DNA from 2 places in the Shewanella sp. 30m-14 genome. Region 2 is predicted to be linked to the other one. Evidence: predicted binding sites of a transcription regulator. Region 2 holds the regulator's gene; the other holds the start of a gene.
The links. The regulator ArgR, encoded in region 2, controls arginine synthesis, uptake and breakdown. The targets are predictions, from matches to a motif close to ANTGAATANNTATTCANT.
Positions count from the first base shown of each region.

Region 1: ACVBIU_RS06650 (YjiH family protein) is a predicted target of ArgR. The motif match lies at 2,568-2,585, and genes of this name have one in related genera.

Region 1 covers NZ_JBRILW010000006.1:133,549-138,292, forward strand. The annotation lists gene ACVBIU_RS06640 (GNAT family N-acyltransferase) at 1-49, opposite strand, end outside; gene ACVBIU_RS06645 (UDP-2,3-diacylglucosamine diphosphatase) at 96-980, opposite strand; gene ACVBIU_RS06650 (YjiH family protein) at 1,138-2,493, opposite strand; gene ACVBIU_RS06655 (methyl-accepting chemotaxis protein) at 2,851-4,395, opposite strand.
Region 2 covers NZ_JBRILW010000004.1:203,318-208,061, forward strand. The annotation lists gene ACVBIU_RS04880 (Dyp-type peroxidase) at 55-987, shown strand; gene ACVBIU_RS04885 (cupin domain-containing protein) at 1,068-1,529, opposite strand; gene argR (transcriptional regulator ArgR) at 1,783-2,253, opposite strand; gene mdh (malate dehydrogenase) at 2,606-3,541, shown strand; gene ispB (octaprenyl diphosphate synthase) at 3,653-4,624, opposite strand.

The DNA of each region.
Region 1 (4,744 bases), on a different contig from region 2:
TAATTTTTGGCAGCTTTTGTTCTACTACATTGTCGACGGTAAATATCATGAGTTCACCTAAATTGAGTTCACTTGATTAACTTCGCTTAACTGGCTTAAGCAACACGCTGCTGGGTAGCGGCTTTCTGGTTATCGTCAAAAGAGTAAGACTGGATCAGTTCAGCCTCTGCAGTGGTTTCATTCCATTTCAGTAGTTGAATGTCGCCTTGTAGAGATTCAGCTATTAAGGTGCAGTTCTCCACCCAATCACCATCATTGGCGTAAAGGATCTGCTGGTTGATGCACAGGGCAGGTTGGTGAATATGACCACAAATAACACCATCGACACGCTTGCGTTTAGCGTAGCGCACAACTGCAGCCTGATAGTCGTTAATGGCTTGCTGGGCTTTATTGATACGTAGCTTGACGTAACTGGCTAAGGACCAGTATGGGTAGCCAAACCACGTGCGCAGCTTGTGTAGCCCACGGTTTAGAAGCAGTAAGAGGTCATATAGGTGATCGCCCAGCTTTGCGTAAGCGCGGCCTATGCAAACTTCTGAGTCAAACTGATCGCCGTGCAGCATAAGCAACTTTCGGCCAGTAACTCCGGTGTGGATATATTCGGCCGCAATGGATAAATCCCAAAGGTGAAAACCATTATATGGCTTTAATACTTCATCGTGGTTACCTGGAATATAAACAATGTTGACCCCATCTCTAGCCATTTTCAGCAGTTGTTGCAGCACGAGATTATGGGATTCAGGCCAATAAACCCGTCGCTTCAATGCCCAAATATCAAAGATATCGCCAACAAGGTATAAAGACTCAGTCTGCATGTGTTTAAGTAACTGTAAAAGGTACTCAGCTTTACAGTCTTTGCTGCCTAAGTGCACATCAGATAACCATACGGCATTGAAACTCGGCTGAGTCGTTACGGGGGGGATCGGGCTGATTGATGAGGTGGAGGTTAAGCGTGTTTTTTCTCTGGGCTTATTGCTCATTGGCTTGCCATGTAAACGATGACTTGTAGTTAGACTAGAACGGCTTATTGACTGGTTGATGAACGATTTGTGGCGAATTTATGACAAGAATTGGCTACGGTGTAAAGCACAAAAAAGGAGCGATAATTCGCTCCTTTTTTACTTAATGTCGTGAGAGTTAGAAAATAAGGTGAGCCACACCTGCAATAACAGGTAGCGTCACTAATGTTCTAAGAATGAACACGACAAACAACTCAAGGAAGTTGACCGGAATTTTACTACCAATCAATAATGCACCCACTTCACTCATGTAGATAAGCTGAGTCACAGACAAGGTTGCGATAATAAAGCGCGTCATATCTGATTCAATAGAACTGGCTAAAATTGCAGGGATAAACATATCTGCAAAGCCAACCATAATCGTCTTTGACGCGGCTGTTGCTTCAGGAACTTGTAATAGCTCAAGCAGTGGAATGAAAGGCATTCCTAAGTATTCAAAAATTGGGGTGAATTCGGCAATCATTAAGGCGATAGTACCAATGCCCATTACCACAGGGATCACGCCAAAAATCATATCAACGACGTTCTTCACGCCATCAATCAAAGTGTGCTTAACACCGCCAGCTTGAGACGCTTTATTAAGTGCCTGATGCAAACCCCAAGTAAATACGTTATAGCCTTCAGGGATCATTTCATCATCAGAGTGACGAGGCGTCTCATCAATATAGATGTCTTTCTTCCAAGAAAGTGGTGGCAGTTTAGGTACCACTATCGCGGCAACAAAACCGGCAAGACACACCGTGAGGTAGAAAGGGACGAACAAATGCTCCAATTGAACCTGAGAGATCACAACGAGAGAGAAGGTGATTGAAACCGCTGAGAAAGTGGTACCAATCACAGCCGCTTCTCTTTGGGTATAGAAGCGAGCCTCATATTGCTTGGTGGTCATCAAGATCCCGACGCTACCGTCGCCTAACCATGACGCCAGACAGTCGATAGCACTACGACCTGGTAGGTTAAAGATAGGGCGCATAACCTTGGTTAACATGGTGCCCAATAACTCAAGAAGACCAAAGTTCAGAAGTAGTGGCAGCAACATACCTGCAAATAAGAATACTGAAAACAGCACAGGTAATAGGTCATTTAGAACCAGCGCCCCGGTTCCGCCTGAGCGTATGGCCTCAGGGCCAACACCAAAGAAGGTTAGCGTGATAAAGATTGCGCCAAGTAAACGCACCACTAACCAGATAGGGCTGACGTTAAATAACGAGTTAAGAAAACGATGTTTAACAATAAATTGTGGCTGAAACACTTTGGTCAGAAGCGAAGCAATCGCTGTGAAGATAACCACAAATGTCACCATTGCGACGATTACACCGCTCAATAGATTCTGTAATCCTTTCGAGATGATCGCGATAGGGATCGTGAGGGCATCTTGATAACTGATTGGCATCATAAACAGCAATAGACCAATCAAAGATGGCACGATAAATGTGAGTATTGTTTTAATATTGTGGGTTTGTTTTTCTGACACTTTAATTAACACCCTAAATAACGAGATTTTGCTTAATGACAATAAACAGACGTCTATGCATAAACAGATAAGTTATTGAATATCCATTCAACTGTTAGTTGGCGAGCGAACCGCCATAAAATATCTTAATAACACCATTCTATTATTATGTAGTGTAATTCACTACGGGCGAATAGTTATTAGCTCAATATGATTATTTATATTGTATCGGAAGTTTGCAAAAAAGCACAAAACTTTTTTGCGGTTAACTCTTTTTAAAACAAATGTTTGCAAATGATGCGCAGATGTTAATTTGTCGTGTGCTGTTTTCGCCGTCACGTTTATTTTGTGACGGCAAAATGGGCTTTTGCAGAAGGTTTAACTAAATGTTTTTCTCAAAGATTTTGCTTTTTCTGCATTGAACTTTAACTCTTTAACAGAGGCCTCAACTAGATTAACCGCGCATAGGTTTTCACTCGATGCCTGGCTAATTTGAGTGATATTTTGGTTAATCTCACCAACAACTAAGGTTTGTTGCTCGGCCGCAACCGCATTTTGTACCGCTAAAGCTTGAATTTCTTTCATTGATTGATAGATGGTATCGATTTTATTAGCAGATTTTTCGGCATCTTCGCTGCATAATAATGCTTTAGATTTACTGTTATCCATCTGCTTTGACCATTCGGTTAGCATGGAAAACATTTTATCGACGCTTTTCGATATGCTGGTCGTTGATTGCTGAGTGCGACTCGATAGCGCTCTGACTTCATCGGCAACCACTGCAAACCCTCGACCTTGATCTCCGGCGCGGGCGGCTTCGATTGCCGCATTAAGTGCGAGCAAGTTAGTTTGTTCTGCAATGGAGTCAATTTCAGACATCGCACTGGCAACGCGTTCAGCTTCTTTATTTAATAGGTGGGCATTTTCTGCTGCTTGAGTAACAGAGTTTGAAAGGTGATTAATGCTGACGGCATTTTGCTGCATCATTTCGCGGCTATCGTGACAAACTTGATAGGTTTGCTGAATGCTTTCAGAAGTTGATTGGGTATTTTTAGCGACTTCGCTAATTGTCGATCCCATCTCTTCGGTGGCACTGGCAATAAGTTCTATCTGCTGGTTCTCAAGATTTAGACCTACATGGGTTTGCTGTGCCGCAGCTATTAGCTGGCTCGCAATATCTTCAATATGCTCGGCATTGTCTTGTGAACGACCAAGCACGCCTTGTAGCTTGGCATCTTTCATCATAAGTTGAAAATCGAGTAAAGATGAAGTGTCACGACCACAATAGATAAAGCGGCTGATAGAGTCGTACTCTTGTTTCATCTTCATTAATCTTGCAGGTACTTTAAACGCCTCGTCATAAAAAATGGCCAGGTTGACGGCCATTAAGACGATGCCTGCAATGATGACCGCCCAGCCCCATATTGCACCGGCAATCAATAGCCCTGTACTTGCACAGATTGCTGAGAGCAATCTCTTATTGGCTAAGCTGATGGGGTCATCGACACGTTTACCTTGATTGAGACGCTGGTAGATTTCTGTGGCTTTATTGGTGAGTTGGGGGCTTGCCGCCATGCGAACCGATTGATAGCCGATGAGCTGACCTTTTTCAAATAAGGGCGAAACAAATGCATCGACCCAATAGTATCGACCATCTTTACAGCGGTTTTTAACCACGCCGCGCCAGGATATACCCGCTTCTAATTTCCCCCACATCTCTTTAAATGCTGCTTTGGGCATGTCTGGATGACGAACCATATTATGATTGTTGCCGATAAGCTCTGTTTCACTAAAGCCTGACACTTCAATAAACCTTTGGTTTACGTAGGTGATAACACCGCGTCTATCAGTGGTCGATATGAGTTGATCTGTCGGGGTTAACTTAACTTCCTGATTAATAAGGCTTACCTGTTTTCTTGTCATTATTATTCCGAGTGACAGCAAAAAGCATCGCAATTCCACAGCAATGCATTAACACAATGTTGTAGGGTATCTCATTAATACACTTGTTTAAATTGTCGGATGTAATTTTTTGTATATCTTTTTGAATAACAAGTTTGTTGACTGATTTAAGCTAACTTTTTGGGTTTAAAATCTTTTTATCCTATGATTTTTGGATTGTTTTTAGCAAAGAGCTTGATATTCTGTTTCACAGGCTATAAAAATAACAAATGCGTTACATTCCTGTGTCATAAATGTTTATTAAAACTCTGAGCTAGACCTCGTTACAGTAAACCAATTCGATATACATTAATAAACGTTAATAAAGAGG
Region 2 (4,744 bases):
AAAGTTGTCCATAATGTTGCCGAAAATTAATTATGCTAAGGGTTACTTATAATAATGGATAGTCAGGTTATGCCTCGTGAACAGCTTGGAGTTTGTGCAGAAGGAAACTTGCACAGTGTCTACTTAATGTTTAATGCTAATGATAGTGTTGAGTCTGACATGCGCCCTTGTGTGGCGAATGTGGCTCAGTATATTTATGAATTAGCAGATCAATATTCTGATAGTGCCTTTAATGGTTTTGTTGCCATTGGTGCTAATTATTGGGACACCTTATACCCCCATGCTCGACCAGAAGAGCTAAAACCTTTCCCTGCGATGAATCGAGGTAATCGAGATGCGCCGGCTATCGAGTATGATCTATTTGTACATATCCGTTGTGATCGTTTTGATATTCTGCACTTGGTGGCTAACGAAGTTAATCAAATGTTTGAAGGCTTAGTTGAACTCATTGATGAAGAGCGTGGCTTTAGATTCATGGACTCTCGTGATTTGAGCGGCTTTGTTGATGGCACCGAGAACCCTAAAGGACGTAGTCGTCAGGAAGTTGCATTAATCGGCGAGGAAGACAGCCGTTTTAAAGGCGGAAGTTATATTCATGTACAAAAGTTTGCCCATAACTTAAGTAAGTGGAACCGTCTGCCAGTCAAGAAGCAAGAAGATGTTATTGGGCGTACTAAAGCGGACAATATCGAGTATGCATCGGCTGATAAACCGCTTACGAGCCACATTAAGCGTGTTAACCTGAAAGACAGTGAAGGTAAGTCTATGGAGATCTTAAGGCAAAGCATGCCTTATGGTTCAGTTAAAGAGCAAGGCTTGATGTTTATCTCTACTTGCCGCAATTCAGTTAATTTCGAAAAGATGCTAGAGAGCATGGTGCATGGCGATAGTGAAGGCAACCATGACCATTTAATGCATTTTACTCAAGCATTAACAGGTTCGTCATTCTTTGCGCCATCATTAGACTTTATGATTACAGCGGGCTAATTCGCAAGGTTTTACTGACTCATAAAAAACGCACAGTAAAGTGCGTTTTTTATTGGGCGTAACAAAGTGAATTATTCGCGCTAAGCTTCGTCTTTATCCCAATAATTGGTGGGGCGTTTGGCGTAAACTTCGTTGACAGATTTTACTAGCACCTTGTTATTTTCTGGGTACACAACTACGTCATGTATGTCTCGGTTACCAACGACCAGAAAAACAAACTCTTGCTCACTATGATTGACGAGTTTATGAGACACACCCGTGTCAGCGTTAAAGCAGATATATTCTCCCTGACTAAAAGGGTGAGGCTCGCCGTCAATGTATAGCGTCGCTTCGCCATGCATCGCGTAGATATGCTCTTCTTCTTTTGTATGGTAATGGGCAACAGCTGAGGACTTACCTGGCGCTAAGCGTTCCATGGTCACGCCAATTTTTTCTCCACCGGCGGTATCGCCAATGTGCTTTTGCTCGCTGGCATACTGATCTTCATGCTGCCAAGATTCCCAGCATATATCGTTGATATTTATTATTTTACTTTTATTCATTATTTGCCCTCGACTAACAGTACTGTCATTGAGGATTATAACGATTATTGCTCGAGAGAGAAGCTGCTATTCAATATATTGTATAAAACATAGTGTTTCATACAGGGGGCATTAAGCTAAATGATTGGGTTACGGTGCAGAGCCTAGGTAAACGGTCGAGTGATGGAGGCTGATTATGCAACAAACAAAAAATGCTGTAGCCCTGAGGGTACAGCATTTAAAAAAATCGTCGCTTTATGTTTAGTCGGCGTAATTAATCAGCATAATTAAACAGTGACTTAACTGTCTCTAGCGTGTCTTCAATGCTATGGATACTAGATGGACAGATGAAAATCGTATCATCACCAGCAATAGTCCCCAAAATACCCTCAGGCTTACCTATTGAGTCGAGTAGACGCGCGATTAATTGCGCTGCACCAGGGCTAGTTCTGACAACAATCATGGCTTGGTTATGGTCAACATCCAGTACCAGGTTTTTAAGCGGGCTTCCGGCAGTAGGAACGCCAAGCTCTGCTGGAAGGCAGTAAACCATCTCTTGCTTTGCGTTGCGGGTTCTAACCGCGCCAAACTTACTTAGCATACGAGAAACTTTAGATTGGTTTATATTGCTAAAGCCTTCTGCTTGAAGGGCGATAACAATTTCACTTTGAGAGCCAAAACGCTCCTCTTTTAAAATAGATTTGAACGTCTTAACTAAATCATCTGGGCTTTTACTAGCTTGCATATATTATTATTCTTTATTCAAAAAAATCTGCTTCATCATGAATATTTTCGCCGTTTTTGTCAATTGGTATTCGTTTTTTTGAATAAAAATTCATTAATAAACCCAGTTAGACTCAATGATTCAACTTAAGTTAGAATGATTATTCTAAATTTTGTTATGCTAATTTATTATGGTTTTAGCTCTGTATCGCTGATGTACACTCACTTTACTCATTTACCATCTTACATTAGCGTTCTAGATTATATTCAACACGACTAAGGGATAATTGAATTTTTTTTGTGAATCCAGTACTGTTGCGGCATTGGAAAGGTGGATCTAAATCACAAAAATCTGAGAATTGACGGAGATCATTATGAAAGTTGCTGTACTTGGTGCTGCTGGTGGTATTGGCCAGGCGCTTGCCCTACTGTTAAAAACTCAATTACCTGCGGGTTCAAAATTGTCGCTTTATGATATTGCCCCTGTTACGCCAGGTGTTGCGGTTGACTTAAGCCACATCCCTACTGCGGTAGAAGTAAAAGGTTTCGCTGGTGAAGATCCTACTGCTGCACTAGAAGGTGCTGATGTTGTACTTATCTCTGCGGGTGTTGCTCGTAAGCCGGGTATGGATCGTTCAGATCTATTTAACATCAATGCAGGTATAGTTCGTAATCTAGTTGAAAAATGTGCCGCGACTTGCCCTACGGCATTAATCGGTATCATTACAAACCCTGTAAATACAACCGTAGCCATTGCTGCTGAAGTATTGAAAAAAGCGGGTGTTTACGACAAGAACCGTTTGTTCGGTGTTACAACGTTGGATGTTATCCGTTCAGAAACGTTCGTTGCTGAAGCAAAAGGCTTAAACGTTGCAGACGTTAAAGTTAATGTTATCGGTGGGCACAGTGGAGTGACGATTCTTCCGCTGCTGTCACAAATTGAAGGCGTAAGCTTTACCGATGCAGAAGTTGCAGCATTAACGACACGTATCCAGAATGCGGGTACGGAAGTTGTTGAAGCTAAAGCGGGTGGCGGTAGCGCAACTCTATCTATGGGGCAAGCTGCATGTCGTTTCGGCTTATCACTTGTTCGTGGTCTTCAAGGTGAAGCAAATGTGATTGAATGCGCCTATGTTGATGGCGGCAGTGAGCATACTGAGTTCTTTGCACAACCTGTTGTACTTGGTAAGAACGGTGTTGAGCAAGTCCTTGCTTATGGCGATGTAAGCGCATTTGAAGCGAATGCTCGTGACGCTATGCTAGATACACTAAAGGCTGATATTGTGCTGGGTATCGAATTCGTTAAATAAACGATGACTGACCTCTTGTGGGTCATAATAAAAAAGGAGCCTTAGGCTCCTTTTTTGTTTCTCAATGGCATCAAGGTGCTAATTTAAAGAGAATAATTAGTTACTTCTCTCTTAGTTACTGCGTTGAGTTGCTATTCTCGCAAGCGAGATGAGCGCTTCTTTATAATCGGACTCTGGAATGATGGCCAGTGCTGCAATGGCCTTGTCAGACTCCTCGATAGCGCGCTTCTCTGTGTACTCCAATGCACCACAGTTTTTAAGTGCGGCAAGGATCACCTCGATATGCTCAGTTCCGTCACCTTTCTCGATAGCTTCACGGATAAGCGTCTTTTCAGTGTCGTTACCATTTGCCATAGCAAAAATAAGCGGCAGTGTAGGCTTACCCTCAGCTAAGTCGTCACCGATGTTTTTACCTAGCTCTTCTGTTTCTGCTGTGTAATCGAGAAGATCGTCGGTTAACTGGAATGCTGTACCTAAATACTTACCGTATTCAGCTAGTGCGGTTTGCACCTCAATAGGGCTGTCTGCGAGCAAACCTGCAAGGCGAGTAGCGGCTTCAAATAGCTTGGCTGTCTTGCAATAGATGACGCGCATGTAGCTGTCTTCTGTGGTGTCAGGGTCATTACAATTCATCAATTGTAGGACTTCACCTTCCGCGAGCACGTTTGTTGCGTCAGCGAGGATCTCTAGCACGTCTAGGCACTTGAGTTCCGTCATCATTTGGAACGAGCGGGTATATAAGAAGTCACCGACTAATACACTAGCGCTATTACCGAATAGGGCGTTGGCAGTTTTTCTGCCGCGTCGCAACATCGACTCGTCAACAACATCATCATGTAAAAGTGACGCGGTGTGAATGAATTCGATAATGGCTGCTAATTTAAGGTGAGATTCACCTTTATAGTCAATGGCGCGAGCTGCTAGAATAGATAGCAGAGGTCGCAAGCGTTTACCGCCACCGTTAATAATGTAGAACCCAAGTTGATTAATTAGGGCAACATCTGACTCTAGTTGTTTATAGATCAGTTGATTGACAGCTTGCATATCGCTATCAGTCAATTGACGAATGGCGTTTAAATCCATAAGTAGGCTCTAGTTCTTGTTGGCTGCTGAGTAACATTGCAGCTCAATTAAGGCTTAATGTTATAATAATTGGATTCTACCTAAATTTACGGTACAAGACAGTAGTTGTAGATGAATGTG